Regions from separate parts of the Serpentinicella sp. ANB-PHB4 genome, predicted to be linked through region 2. Evidence: riboswitches for the same ligand, from Rfam matches in the RefSeq annotation. Region 2 holds a riboswitch; the other holds the start of a gene.
The links. A riboswitch is a leader RNA that binds a small molecule or an ion and turns the genes downstream of it on or off. The one in region 2 is predicted to bind S-adenosylmethionine.
Positions count from the first base shown of each region.

Region 1: linked by a shared signal. The riboswitch ahead of RH915_RS11240 (vitamin B12 dependent-methionine synthase activation domain-containing protein) and the one ahead of metK (methionine adenosyltransferase) in region 2 are both predicted to bind S-adenosylmethionine.

Region 1 covers NZ_JAVKGO010000024.1:2,035-5,451, forward strand. The annotation lists gene RH915_RS11235 (homocysteine S-methyltransferase family protein) at 1-1,346, opposite strand, end outside; gene RH915_RS11240 (vitamin B12 dependent-methionine synthase activation domain-containing protein) at 1,370-2,059, opposite strand; SAM riboswitch class I at 2,152-2,255, opposite strand; gene RH915_RS11245 (L,D-transpeptidase family protein) at 2,336-3,178, opposite strand; gene RH915_RS11250 (FMN-binding protein) at 3,275-3,417, opposite strand, start outside.
Region 2 covers NZ_JAVKGO010000013.1:251-3,667, forward strand. The annotation lists gene RH915_RS09670 (COG2426 family protein) at 594-1,061, shown strand; SAM riboswitch class I at 1,159-1,264, shown strand; gene metK (methionine adenosyltransferase) at 1,399-2,586, shown strand; gene recD2 (SF1B family DNA helicase RecD2) at 2,807-3,417, shown strand, end outside.

The sequences.
Region 1 (3,417 bases), on a different contig from region 2:
GGTATTCCTTTATGGTCCAGCGTCAATCCTAAAACTGCAGCTCCATATTTTTTTGCTAATTGTAAAACTTTATGTAAATGTTTTTCATCCCCATTTGTAGAGTTAATTAAAGCTTTTCCACTATAAGCTTTTAGCCCTTCTTCCATTGCTTCAAAATTTACCGTATCTATACTCACCGGCGCTTGTATACTTCTTTGAATTTCATAAATAGCATCTTTCATCACTTGACGCTCTTCAGTCAGATTCACGCCGACATTTACATCAATAATATCTGCATTTGCTTCAACCTGCTTTACTGCTTCTTTGGAGAGGACACTTAATTTATTTTCTTTTATGGCTTCTGCTAAATATTTTTTTGCTGTGGGATTAATACATTCTCCAATTACTTTAGTAGGGAGATCTTCGTTTAGTATTAATGTTTTTGTCATGCTCGCTAATTTAGTAAATGGAATTTCTGCTTTAGGTTCTGGTTGTAGCTTATTGGTCATTTTTCTAATCGCTTTTATATGCTCCGGGGTCGTACCGCAACAGCCGCCAATTATATTAACACCTGCTTTTACTAATGCTTCTACATAACTAGCCATAGCATCTGCAGTTAAATTGAATTGGGTTTGCCCATTCACTAACACCGGTAATCCGGCGTTTGGTTGAACAATTATATTTTTATCAGTAACCTTTCTCATACGTTTTACAATATCTATCATTAAATCTGGGCCAAAACCACAGTTTATACCCAGTACATCTACCCCTATTGCCTCTAAAATAGTAGCAATACTTTCTGGATCGGAACCTGTTAACGTCCTTTGTTTTTCATCAAAAGTTAGAGTGCATATTATAGGAACATCACCGGCATCTTTTGCTGCAATCACAGCTGCTCTTGCTTCTTGTATGTCTGTCATTGTCTCTATAACTAGTAAATCTACACCGGCATCAATTAATAATTTTGCCTGCTCAAAAAAAACATCATAAGCCTCATCAAAGAGTAGATCTCCTAAGGGATATAATAATTTTCCTGTTGGTCCTATATCCCCTGCTACTAATACATTTTCTTTCTCCTCTTGCTTTGCAAGACGAACAGCTTCTTGATTTATTTCTGTAATTTCACCTTCTAAGTTGTATGCTTTTAACTTTATTCTATTGGCCCCAAAAGTATTTGTTTGAATAATATGCGCGCCTGAATCGATGTATGCGCTATGGATGTCTTTTATTATTTCTTTTTGATTTAAATTATATATTTCTGGACATTCCCCCGACACTAAACCTTTTTTTTGAAGCATTGTTCCCATTGCTCCATCAAAAACCAAAACTTTTTTTGACAATAAATCAGTCAACATTTTTTTATTCATTTACTCAAACCTCTTTCCCTTAATTATTTGTAGTTTGCACCTTCACGATAAGAACAATGTTCTAAGTTACAGTAGCTACATTTGTCTTTTCTATTTGTATTGTTCTTTTTTGTCCACCCAACTAAAGCTGTAACAGATTTTCTAGGTATTAAAATACTACTATCTGTAATCCTTAGATCTATTTCCTTTGTATTTAACAGATCTAAAATACTATTTTGATTTGTAATTGTAAAATCCCCATATCCTGGACTAAATCTCCTTGTTAATCTATATCCATTCTGTAAAGCTTCTTGTTCTACAATTTGATTTAATTTGTTTATTGATTCTTCTGCCGCTTCTGAACCAATTGCATCCATAATCAGCCCTCGAGTATATTCTCCTTTTTCATTTAGTTTATCTATGTGATTATCAAGTTGCTGTCCAATAGTAACGGCTATAAAGGTAGTATACCTACTTCCATCTAATAACTGCTCTATATCAGCGGACTTAATTTGGTAATCTACATCAGCTAAATAAATTTTTTCTTTATTTATTTGCTTAATTTCAAATGTCTGATATATCCCTACTGGATTAATTAAACGTTTGGCTTCATCAATACAGTCTTCAATTAATTGGCTCATCTTTTCTGTTAGTTCAGTCTTGCCCTTTTGGTACCCCAAATGCCTTAGTATTTTTTCTTTTTCTAAATGTTGGATATCTATATTATGTATCACGGTTCATCATCACCTCAATTAATTAATATTATCTCTTTTTCAAAATAAAAAAACTACTTTTCTAATGAGAAAAGTAGTTTTGATCTAACCCTTACTCATCTATCAGAACTTAGTTCTGCAGGAATTAGCACCTTGCATATATATTGCAGGTTGCCGGGTTTCATCGGGCCAGTCCCTCCACCACTCTGGATAAGAATATTTATTTTTTAAAATTTCAGAATTATTTATTCAAGTTTAATCTATTCCTCGAAGTATGTCAAGTACTATAGTTAAACTTTATGGTTCTCTATTATCTGTATACTGGTCCCTTGCAAGTATAAGTTCCTGATAGGTATCTACACTTACTACCCCATCGGCAAAAATATTGAAATCTCTCTGAAAGTTTCGAACTGCTTCTTGGGTTTGTGCATCATACACACCATCTATCTCTCCATCATAGTATCCTAAGAGGGTAAGAATTGTCTTTACTTCGAAAACATCTGGTCCCGGTTCTATATCAACATCCAGTATTCGTCCAGTAAATACATCCCCTGTAATTTTTACCGGTGTTCCCAAAGGAACAATGTCGTAAAGTTCATTTACATCTTCGTTAAACATTCGCACACAACCTCTACTTGCCTCGGTACCAATTGATTCTGGTTCGTCTGTACCATGTATTCCATAGCCTCCCCAAGGCACATTTATCCGCATCCATCTTGTTCCAAATGGTCCACCGGGATTCCTTGTTTTCTGTATTATTTGCCAATCTCCTACAGGTGTTGGTGTTGATGGTGTCCCTACGGCAACACGATAGGCATTGAGTATCTCTGTAAACCTTTTTAGCGTAAGTGTTGTTCTTTCTAAATCGATCTCAATAGTATACCCTTCTTCTGGAATAGGATACTCTCTTTCAGGACTTAGTCCTATAGCATTCCAAGTATCTGGTCCTACAATGCCATCAGGCGGTAACCCATAATCAGTTTGAAAGGCTCTCACAGCTTCAAATATTTCTTCATCATATATCATATCTATGGGTCCATCGTAAAAACCTAACTCTGTTAACCGTTCTTGTACATGCATTACATCAGGACCTTGCATATATGGTGATAAAAGCCTTAAATATCTACTCGTTAGCTTCATAACTCACCCCTCCTTGATATATGATACGTTATTCCCTTTAAATGTTTACAAAAAAAATCTTACCCCTTGTGGGATAAGATTTTTATAATAAACATATTATTTAGCTGCTTTTTCAAGGGCTCTTTCTACTGCTTGTTGCCATTTGTTACTTGAACTTGTTGCACCAGTGTATTCATCCACATCTGCACTGTTTGCTTCAACAAATCTACCTGGCATTTCTTCTAAAGCTTCATGCCATT
Region 2 (3,417 bases):
CAACTAACTACTAACCAACTAACTACAATAGTCTAACAATGGTTCAACTATGGTTTAACAATTGCTCAACTATTGTTTAAACCAGGGCAACTATCCACCGTCATACTGAACGCAGTGAAGTATCAGGTTTTTGACTTTCCCCTAACCAACTAACCAACTTTCTACTAACCAACTTACCAACTTCATAGTCATCCTGATTAATGTAACGAAGGATCTAGATTAAAGGTAGCTTCGAATTCATTCGAAGGTTTCCCGTAGATCATTTTGTTAAGATACAGTAGCTCCGAATTTATTCGAAGATGAGCATAATCATTTAGCTTTTGATTTTCTTGACCAACTATCTACTGACCAACTGCAACGCTGTCATCCTGAGCAAAGCGAAGGATCTCGGGTTTAAGAAATTTGCCTTTGCCTTTCGCTCTTCCTAACCAACTAACTACTAACCAACTGACCAACTGAAAGTTATGCCTTTCCTTTCCAACTTTCCCCTTTCCGACTTACCAACTTTCTACTAACCAACTAACCAACTTTCCAACCCATTCTAATTATTTTTTGCTCCTCCCCTTAATATAGATAGATTAGGAGGGGAGCACATGGATAGACTTTTTGATTATATAACCCGAGAGGTAATGGTACTTTTAATTGCAGCAATGCCCTTAATGGAATTGAGAGGAGCCATACCTATAGGCGTTTCATTGGGGTTACATCCCTTGCATGCTACTGTACTTGGCATATTAGGGAGTTTGGCACCAGTGCCTTTTTTACTAATATTTATAAAACCTATTGTTATCCGTATAAAAAATTTACCATGGATTAATAAATTAGTAAATCGAATGATCCAAAGAACTAGGAGGAAAGGAGATAAAATAAGGAAATATAGCGTGATAGGCCTAGTTTTATTTGTTGCTGTCCCCTTGCCAAGTACTGGGGTGTGGAGTGGATGTCTAGCCGCAGTTTTATTTAATATTCCATTTAAGCATGCACTACCCTCTATTGCATTAGGAACTTCTATAGCTGGGACCATTATGTTTATACTGAGCTATGTTGCTGTGCATTTGTAGAGCGCTTAAAAAGGTATGCTAATTAATAATATTTTTTACTTGACAATAAAACAATGGAAGTGATAGTATTAATACGCAATTGAATAGAGATCTTGATTCCTTATCAAGAGAGGTGGAGGGATGGGCCCGATGAAACCCGGCAACCATAATGCTTTTAAGTATGGTGCCAATTCCCCCAGAATTAAAATTCTGGAAGATGAGGAGAGGTAATCGATAATAGGAACCTCTTCTTCAAGGAGAGGTTTTTTGTTTTGTTAAAAAGCTCCCAAAAGATTTGGAATACAAGGTATTTTAAAGGGTATAGTAATAAAATAAGAAAAATATAGGAGGGACACGAATGATAAAAAGACTATTTACATCTGAGTCGGTTACGGAAGGACATCCAGATAAAATTTGTGATCAAATATCAGACGCGGTATTAGATGCCATTTTTGAGCAAGACCCTAAGGCAAGGGTAGCTTGTGAAACAACAGTAACAACAGGCTTAGTACTACTTTCAGGAGAAATAACAACAAACTGTTATGTAGATATACCGAAAGTTGTTAGAAAAACAATAGAAGAAATAGGCTATACAAGAGCCAAGTATGGCTTTGATGCAAATACATGCGCAGTTTTAACTTCGATTGATGAGCAATCCCCAGACATTGCAATGGGCGTTGATGAGGCTTTGGAAAGTCGTGAAGGAGAAAAAGATGCAGATCTAGAAGCTACTGGAGCGGGAGATCAAGGGTTAATGTTTGGATTTGCATGTAATGAAACACCAGAGTTAATGCCATTACCAATTTCTTTATCTCATAAACTATCTAAACGTTTAGCAGATGTTAGAAAAAATGGCACATTACCTTACTTACGTCCTGATGGAAAAACCCAAGTAACCGTTGAGTACGAAGATAACAAACCTAAAAGAGTAGATACCATTGTTATATCTACCCAACATAGCCCTGAAATAGAGCAAAAAACCATTGAACAAGATATGATACAGCATGTAGTAAACGAAGTAGTACCTGTAGAATTACTTGATGATGAGACGAAATACTACATAAATCCAACAGGTCGATTTGTAATCGGTGGGCCACAAGGAGATGCAGGTTTAACTGGAAGAAAAATTATTGTTGATACCTACGGTGGCTACGCAAGACATGGTGGCGGTGCTTTTTCTGGAAAAGATCCAACAAAAGTAGACAGATCAGCAGCTTATGCAGCTAGATATGTAGCGAAAAACATTGTAGCAGCAGGACTTGCAGAGAAATGTGAAATTGGATTAGCATATGCCATTGGCGTTGCCAGACCAGTTTCTGTACTAGTTGAAACTTTTGGAACAGGAAAAGTAAGTGATGATAAAATTGCTGAATTAGTTCAAAAACATTTCGATTTAAGACCAGCAGCCATTATTAAAAACCTAGATTTAAGAAGACCAATATACAGACAAACAGCTGCCTACGGACACTTTGGAAGAACAGATATATCACTTCCATGGGAGCAAACAGACAAAGCTGAAATATTAAAACAAGAAGCTTTTCAATAAACAAAAAAAAGAAAATCATTCAACAGGATGATTTTCTTTTTTGTTTTTTGTTTATTATTTTAATTTGACTTGTACCTTCGAATTCATTCGAAGGTAACCACAATGATCTGTCATTCACTTCCCTTTCCCCTTTCCACTTTCCAACTTTCCAACTACTCTTATCGTACCCCACCGCCTTTATGTTATAATAAAAACAACATAAGCTTTAGGAGGCAATAACGTGGTTGAATTACAGGGGCAATTAGTAGAAATTATATTCTCAAACGAGGCCAATGGATATACCGTGGCAATACTTTTATCCGAAGAGGAAGAAGTAACCGTTGTCGGATATTTACCAACCCTAAAGGCTGGGGATAAAATACAAGTGCAAGGAAACTGGAAAATACACCCTGTATACGGACAACAACTGGAGATAACTCAGTTTAGAACCATCATGCCCTCAACGGAAAAAGAAATCTTAAATTATTTATCCTCTGGGGTGATCCCTGGAATCGGTGAAAAAATGGCGGAAAGAATTATTGACTACTTTGGTACAAAAACATTAGAAATAATGGAAAAAAATCCAGATAGACTTCGAGAAGTATCAGGAATAGGACAGTCCAAGGCAGAGAGTATTAAAGTTGCTTTTCAAGAACAGCATGAGCTTCGGGAAATTATATTATTTTTAAATAAATACAATATACCAACTAGCTTTGGTGTAAAAGTGTATAAAAAGTATGGAAGTCAAACGATTGATGTCATTCAAGAAAATCCCTATCGATTAGCAGAGGATATACACGGAATTGGGTTTCACACATCAGATCAGATTGCTAGAACCCTAGGGATCCCTTT